DNA from 2 places in the Corynebacterium sp. CMW7794 genome. Region 1 is predicted to be linked to the other one. Evidence: predicted binding sites of a transcription regulator. Region 1 holds the regulator's gene; the other holds the start of a gene.

Region 1 (3,410 bases):
AACGCGTCATCCGGCACGTGGCGTCCCTGGCATGCGCGGCGCACCCCGCGGATGAGTTTGTCGCGGCTAAACGGCTCCGTAATGCCGTTACGCTTGACCACGAGCAGCACGGCCTTCTCCACGGTCGTGAAGCGACCCGTGCAGTTCGTGCATTCGCGGCGCCGGCGAATGGCTGTGCCCGCGTCCACGACGCGTGAGTCGATGACGCGCGACTGTTCATTGTGGCAAAACGGGCAATACACTGGGACTCCTCTCCACGGTGCCGCAGCGACCACGGCCACTTGTGCGGCCATGGGTGCGGTACGGATTCGATGTCCCAGTGTAGCGCCCTGCCCTCGCGGGCCCTATTTACTTATGTCTCGCTTGCGAACGTCCCCGGCATGCCGCGCCGTGACGTCCCCAAGCGAAGCTTTCCCTACCGCCCGCGTGACCAAGCGACCTAGCGGGCACCGTTGACAGCGGCCACTTCTGCCTGCGGCGCCATATCCGCACCAGTCATGGTCTCTTCCGCGGCGCCGCCGCCGAAGACGATGGTGAAGAAGAGCGCTGCTCCAAACACGGCACCGAGCACTGCGCCGCCGCGCAACGATTCCCTCTCCTCCGTGTTCGAAACATCAACACGAGCATTGCGAGGACGCACGGATGCTGGTCCATGACCGCTCCGGCGTTCGATATCTAGCGTTCGAACGCTCCCACCGTAGGCGCCGGTTCGACGTGGAGTGCGATGCCCCGCCGGGACATCCCACACGGCCGCCGGCGGCACGACTGCGGCGGAGTGATTGTCAACCAAAGACGAGGTACGAGCTGCGAAGCGACTAGTGTTCAATGCGATAGCCATGAGAGAGTCCTTTCGTCGTGTGCGGCCATCATACGAAGCGGTAAGAACATGTTCGAAAGTTGGTCGCTGTTATGTTCGAATTAGTTGCTATGTTCGATTTATAGCAAGGTTTCGAAAATTTGTCCACAAATCGTACAAATTTCTCGAACATCCGTGCTTAGCGTGCTACAAATAGAGGGGAAGCCATTTCATGGCAGTCGCACGTCTCTGGCACGACTCGGAGGTAGCATCACGGCGGATCATATTCCTCGCCCAGCCATCTCCCGGTTCGTGCAAATACGCCCAGTCCGTATCCGCACGTTCGTCCCGTCCACCGACCACACGACTTTTCGCCCCACCCAAAGGAGCCTTGACCCCATGCCCCGCAAGTCAGCAAAAAATACCGGCAAGCCTGACGTTTCCGCGCTGAGCGAGCGCCAGCGTCGCATTCTCGAAGTCATCAGCGACGCAGTCCTGCTGCGCGGTTATCCGCCAAGCATTCGCGAGATTGGTGACGCTACCGGACTGCAGTCCACCTCGTCCGTGGCCTACCAGCTCAAGCAGCTGGAGGAAAAGGGGTTCTTGCGCCGTGACCCTAACAAGCCGCGCGCGGTGGACGTTCGCCACCTCCACGATCAGAAGAAGAAGCCGGGCCCTGCACCGAAGTCTGCGGACGCACAGCCGGTTCCGCCGGAGGCCTCGGGAGTGAGCTACGTGCCGGTCGTCGGCCGCATTGCCGCAGGCGCCCCCATCACAGCAGAGGAAAACGTGGACACTTACTTCCCCATGCCGGACGAGATTGTCGGCTCCGGGGATCTGTACATGCTCCAGGTCGTCGGCGAGTCCATGAAGGATGCGGGCATCCTCGACGGCGACTGGGTCATCGTTCACTCGCAGTCCACCGCCGAGGAAGGCGACTTTGTCGCAGCATTGTTGGGTGGCGATGAAGCAACGGTCAAGGAATTTCACCGTGACTCCACCGGCGTGTGGCTATTGCCGCACAATGATGACTTCGACCCCATCGACGGCACTCATGCCACCATTATGGGCAAGGTCGTGTCCGTTTTCCGCAAGATTTAATCGGATAACCTTTTACGAGTCAAGGGTGGGATTACCCACCCTTTTCTGGTATTTTTTACCCCTTAATTGGGGCGATACCTGCATGGACACTCATCACAGATTGAAGTCCGCACACAGCCGAAATCCCATGTAGAACAATTTTTAGGGGCGATGTGGCGCACACCTCAATGTGAGATTAGATCCGAACGCCTTTGTTTTACGCGTGTTTTGGGACAATGGTCTTATATCTTCATACGGCAACGCGACCGCAGCAATGCAGTGCGCCGCGACGCACCAGCTCCCGGCTCCCTTACCGAGGCCTGCGCAGCACTGGTCCTGTTCGCCGCACCACGCGTTGACCGGAATTGTCCCCGAGTAAAAGAAGTGATGCCGCCATGTACGCTGAGGAGCGCCGCCGCCAGATTGCTTCGTTGACCGCCGTCGAAGGGCGCGTCAACGTCACCGAACTTTCCGAGAGATTCGATGTCACCGCGGAGACCATTCGACGCGACTTAGCGGTGCTCGACCGCGATGGCGTCGTCCACCGCGTCCACGGCGGCGCTGTTGCTTCCCAGTCTTTCCAGACCGCGGAGTTTACCCTCGACGCACGCTCACGCTCCGCGTCAACCGCCAAGTCGGCCATCGCACGCGCCGCGGTGGACTACCTCCCACAGCCGGGCGGCTCCATCTTTCTCGACGCTGGTACCACTATCAACGCTCTCGCTGACCTCATCTCGGTTCAGCCTAACGCGCACAGCTGGTCCATCGTTTCCAATAGCCTTCCCATTGCGCTCTCTCTGGCCAGCAATGGTCTCTCCGAGGTCCAGCTGCTGGGCGGCACGGTCCGCGCCATCACGCAGGCGGTGGTCGGCGATACGGCGCTGCGCACCATGGCACTCATGCGCGCTGACGTCGCCTTCATCGGTACGAACGCGCTTACCCTCGACCACGGACTGTCCACGGCAGACTCCCAAGAGGCTGCAATGAAGTCCGCTTTCGTTACCCACGCACAGAAGGTTGTCGTGCTCTGCGACTCCACGAAACTGGGCAATGACTACCTCGTGAGCTTCGCGTCAATCGCTGACCTTGATGTGGTCATCACGGATTCCGGCGCACCGCAGTCCTTCATCGACCAACTGCGCGACCGCGAGGTTGAGGTCATTGTCGTAGAGGACAAGTAAACCAGACTTTCCAACGCTCCACTGCACAACGCCCCATCGGTTCACACAATGAGCCAATGGGGCGTTTCGGTATCTCCAACCATGTTCCGGTCGACCGACACGTGGCGAGACACACGAGTTGGCCAAGACGACAAAGCCGCCCATGCACGGGGCACGGGCGGCAGCGGCTGCAGAAGTCGCTTAGATGTTCGCGATGTACTCGCGGACAGCCTCGCGGGCCTCAGAAGCGCCAACGGAGTTGACGGCGATGTCGGCGATCTTCTGGCACTGCTCCAGGGTGAGCTCCGAGAGCTGAGCGCCCACGCCGGCGACGGCGGTGGCGGCGCAGGACAGGGAGTTCACGCCCAATCCGA
Region 2 (3,410 bases), on a different contig from region 1:
TTGGTCAGGCCTGCATAGTCGCGATGTGCCGCCGAAAGGGTGATGCGACCGTTTCCATCGGGACGCTGTTCATCCGCACTCGCAGCGAGATTACGAATGAAGGCACGTGCCTCCGGGTTGGTGCGCGAAACAGCTGCCGCCTTCCGAGCCCGCTGTGCGAACTCTTCCCGCGGATAGACCGCCAAAGAGTGATCCTGCCCCTTCGTCACCATGAGCCCGCCAGCCAAGTCCTCGCGGAACTTCGCCGGGAGCGTGAGCCGCCCTTTGTCATCGAGCTTCGGAGTGTAGGTTCCCAGAAACATCCCGGGCCCACCTTCCTAATTCTCGAGAACTCCGGTTCCTCTCGTGATGGTCCTTCAGGCCGTGTGTGCGACCCTCCGTTCCACCGCTGCGCCCCACTCTACCCCACTTTCCCCCACCATCAACACCGCAAGCCCCGTGTCTCATCGTTGTAATTATAAAAACCCCAGGCAGACGGCAAATTTTTCGGTGGGGCAAATTCCCGTGCCCCACCCACATCGCCCCCACTTCTCTCCCCCACGCCCCATGCACACCACCTTGCCCACTAGCTTCCCGATACCACCCGTCCCCCACTCCACCTGCGCCTTTCCTGTTCTCTCACTACAGCGCCGACGTCTCTACAGCGCACCGCCACATAGAGTTTCCGCCGTGCACGGGCCTAGGTGGGGCAAAGTGGGGAATGGTGGTCACCAGGGGGCGCAGTGGGTGAAAGTGGGGCGTCGTGGCCTCCGCCCCCTGCCCCGACCACAAAACGGCATAAAAAATCCCGGCCCCTCACCAGAAGTGATGGGGCCGGGCGAAAAGTCCAGAAGCGGGAACTAGCGCTCGAAGCGGCTGCGGAACTTATCTTCCATGCCGCCAGACTGAGGATTCCGCTTTGGCGCCTTCTGCCATGCGCCGCGCGCCGAGGTCTTTGCCACCGAGCTCACGTTCGCGTCGCCGCGGAGCATCCACACACCCGCACCGAACATGACGAGGAAGCCAACGATAGACAGCGCGACGAACCACAACGACATCTGCGCCAGCGCCACACCGCCAACAAGAAGAACAAGGCCCACTACGACGAGCGCGACGCCACGCAACGTGACGTGGCCCGTCGCCCCTTCGGTAGCGGAGGCCTCCGTGACTGCAGCACTAAACTTTGGATCATCAGCCATCAACGACTGCTCGATTTCACGAAGTGTGCGCATTTCCTGTTCAGACAGAGACACAGCTTCCTCCTGCGGATCAAATTAGGGGCCAAAAGTGGGTTTCTACCTAGTCCAACGTCCAGAGTATCGGGTTAGTTCCCGAAACCCCATTTCCGTTTAGCAGCTCACACCCACGCCACAGGATGGAGCGTCAGGCACCGCAATAATACGTGCACCCGACCGCCCGCCACGCAACTCAACAGAGCGTGCAGCAGGCAACACAACCTTAGGCTGCGAACGGCAGCGCGTCGTTTCCATCCACCACGGCGAGGAACTCGCCCACCAGAGCCATAAGCTCCAGCACGACCTCCGGCTCCACCGAGTCATCGAGACCCGAGATGACGCGCGAGCGTGTGCGCGAGTAGGCCTTCAGCTTGTCCGCCCACTCCTGAGCATCCTCGCCCACGAGCGCCAGACGCTCCCACGCGCTCGACGGCAGACGCTTGCGCTTGGCCACGCGCGAACTTGCAACCCACGCGCCAGCGGTACGCAGTGCCGCCTGATAGACGAATTCGAGCGCCTCCTCGTACTTTCCGGCGGAAGCCTCGACACGGGCACGGTCAAGCAAGTCATAGCCCTGGGCCAGGAAGCGCACACGCTTACCAGCCTTTCCAGCATCCGCAAACCTCGTAGCGGCGGAGATGATCTGTGCCATGATACGACTTCCTCTCTTTCTTACGCGCCGTGGATATTTCTGATTATTCGGTTCTCCACATTCGAACCATCCGGGCTTGTATGACGCACACTCTACGAACCGTCCGAACATCTACTCCACATTTTAGTGCACATGTTCGAATGGATCAAGGGTTTCCAATGGCCAATTTCGAATTAGGCTCGCCGATGTTCGAAATTCTGGGGACTCGCGACACCGCCGCGGCAGCGACCGTGCGGACGAACCGCCGCACCCCTTGTTCACTCCGTCGCGGGAAGTTTGATTCCATAGAGACGTGACCTTTACCATCCGCCGTCTGCGTGCCACGGAATTCGCGTTATACGTGCCCGTACTCGTCAATATCCATGTCGAGGCCATGGGCTACCCCGACTCCGTCATGCCCTATCGCATCGATGCGTGGCGGCGCGACTGCATCCAGCCCGGCTTTACCGCCGTCATCGCAGAAGACGAGGACGCTATCGTAGGCCTCGCCTACGGCTTCCTCGGCAACTCGAGCACGTGGTGGGACCGCCAGTTGCGCATGGGGCTGCAAAGCCAGCGTGATCTCACGGACGACGATTGGGACCTCGTGCGCCACTACTTCGAGGTCGCCGAGATCCATGTGCTTCCCGCTGCTCAAGGTCAAGGATTAGGCCGCACGATGCTCAATGAACTCGTCCGCGACGTCTCCGCACGCTACGCGCTGCTGTCCACGCCCGAGGTTCCGGATGAGGCCAACCGCGCGTTCGGGCTCTACCGTGCCGCCGGTTTCTACGACGTCATGCGCAACTTCCACTACCCCGGCGACGACCGTCCCTTTGCCATCCTCGCTGCCCGGCTCCCGCTCGAGGGAGCGCCCGAGACCTACCCCGGGACCAACACAGACGGCCCCGAACCGGACGCGCCCGCCCGCTAGGCCACTATCGCCAATTCGGCCTTGGCCACACGGTAGGGTGTTCACTGTGAATAACGCAGCACATGCCACTCCAGCTTCCCCGCACGGCGCAGGCCGCGGCACGGCCACGCCGTCTTTCGAATCGGTCCCGGATGACGTCCGCGGCGCGCTCGATGCCTTCTTAACCAGTCGCCGTAGCGACATCGCGGCCATCGGCCAGCCGGTCGTCGACGCCGTCTCCTTCCTCGAGTCTTTCGTGCTCGACGGCGGCAAGCGCATTCGCCCGCTCTACGCCTGGGCTGGCTTTGTCGGCGCGGGCGGCCTCGACAAGGCCGAGGAGGATCCTGCCGCCATGCTGCGCGCGGCGAGCTCCCTCGAGTTCATTCAGGCGTGCGCGCTCATCCACGACGACATCGTGGACGCCTCCGATACCCGGCGCGGCAATCCCACCGTCCACCGCTCGCTGGAGAAGCTGCACCGCGACCACAACTGGCGCGGCGACTCCGCGCGCTACGGCGAGTCCGCAGCCATCCTCGCCGGCGACATGGCGCTCGTATGGGCCGAAGACATGTTGACGGACTCTGGCCTTTCCGCCGCGGCCCTCCAGCGCGCCCGCGCCCCGTGGCGCGGCATGCGCACCGAGGTCATCGGT

The links. The regulator LexA, encoded in region 1, represses DNA repair genes until DNA is damaged. The targets are predictions, from matches to a motif close to CGAACANNTGTTCG.
Region 2: a site for LexA is predicted at 1,971-1,984, ahead of HMPREF3227_RS07755 (SAV_6107 family HEPN domain-containing protein). Genes of this name have one in related genera too.

The regions. Positions count from the first base shown of each region.
Region 1 covers NZ_KQ961717.1:26,589-29,998, reverse strand. Annotated here, with positions in the region: gene nrdR (transcriptional regulator NrdR) at 1-242, opposite strand, end outside; gene HMPREF3227_RS13195 (hypothetical protein) at 440-640, opposite strand; gene lexA (transcriptional repressor LexA) at 1,196-1,897, shown strand; gene HMPREF3227_RS02955 (DeoR/GlpR family DNA-binding transcription regulator) at 2,272-3,057, shown strand; gene ptsP (phosphoenolpyruvate--protein phosphotransferase) at 3,238-3,410, opposite strand, start outside.
Region 2 covers NZ_KQ961742.1:4,626-8,035, forward strand. Annotated here, with positions in the region: gene mraZ (division/cell wall cluster transcriptional repressor MraZ) at 1-302, opposite strand, end outside; gene HMPREF3227_RS07750 (DUF3040 domain-containing protein) at 840-1,232, opposite strand; gene HMPREF3227_RS07755 (SAV_6107 family HEPN domain-containing protein) at 1,438-1,866, opposite strand; gene HMPREF3227_RS07760 (GNAT family N-acetyltransferase) at 2,159-2,779, shown strand; gene HMPREF3227_RS07765 (polyprenyl synthetase family protein) at 2,826-3,410, shown strand, end outside.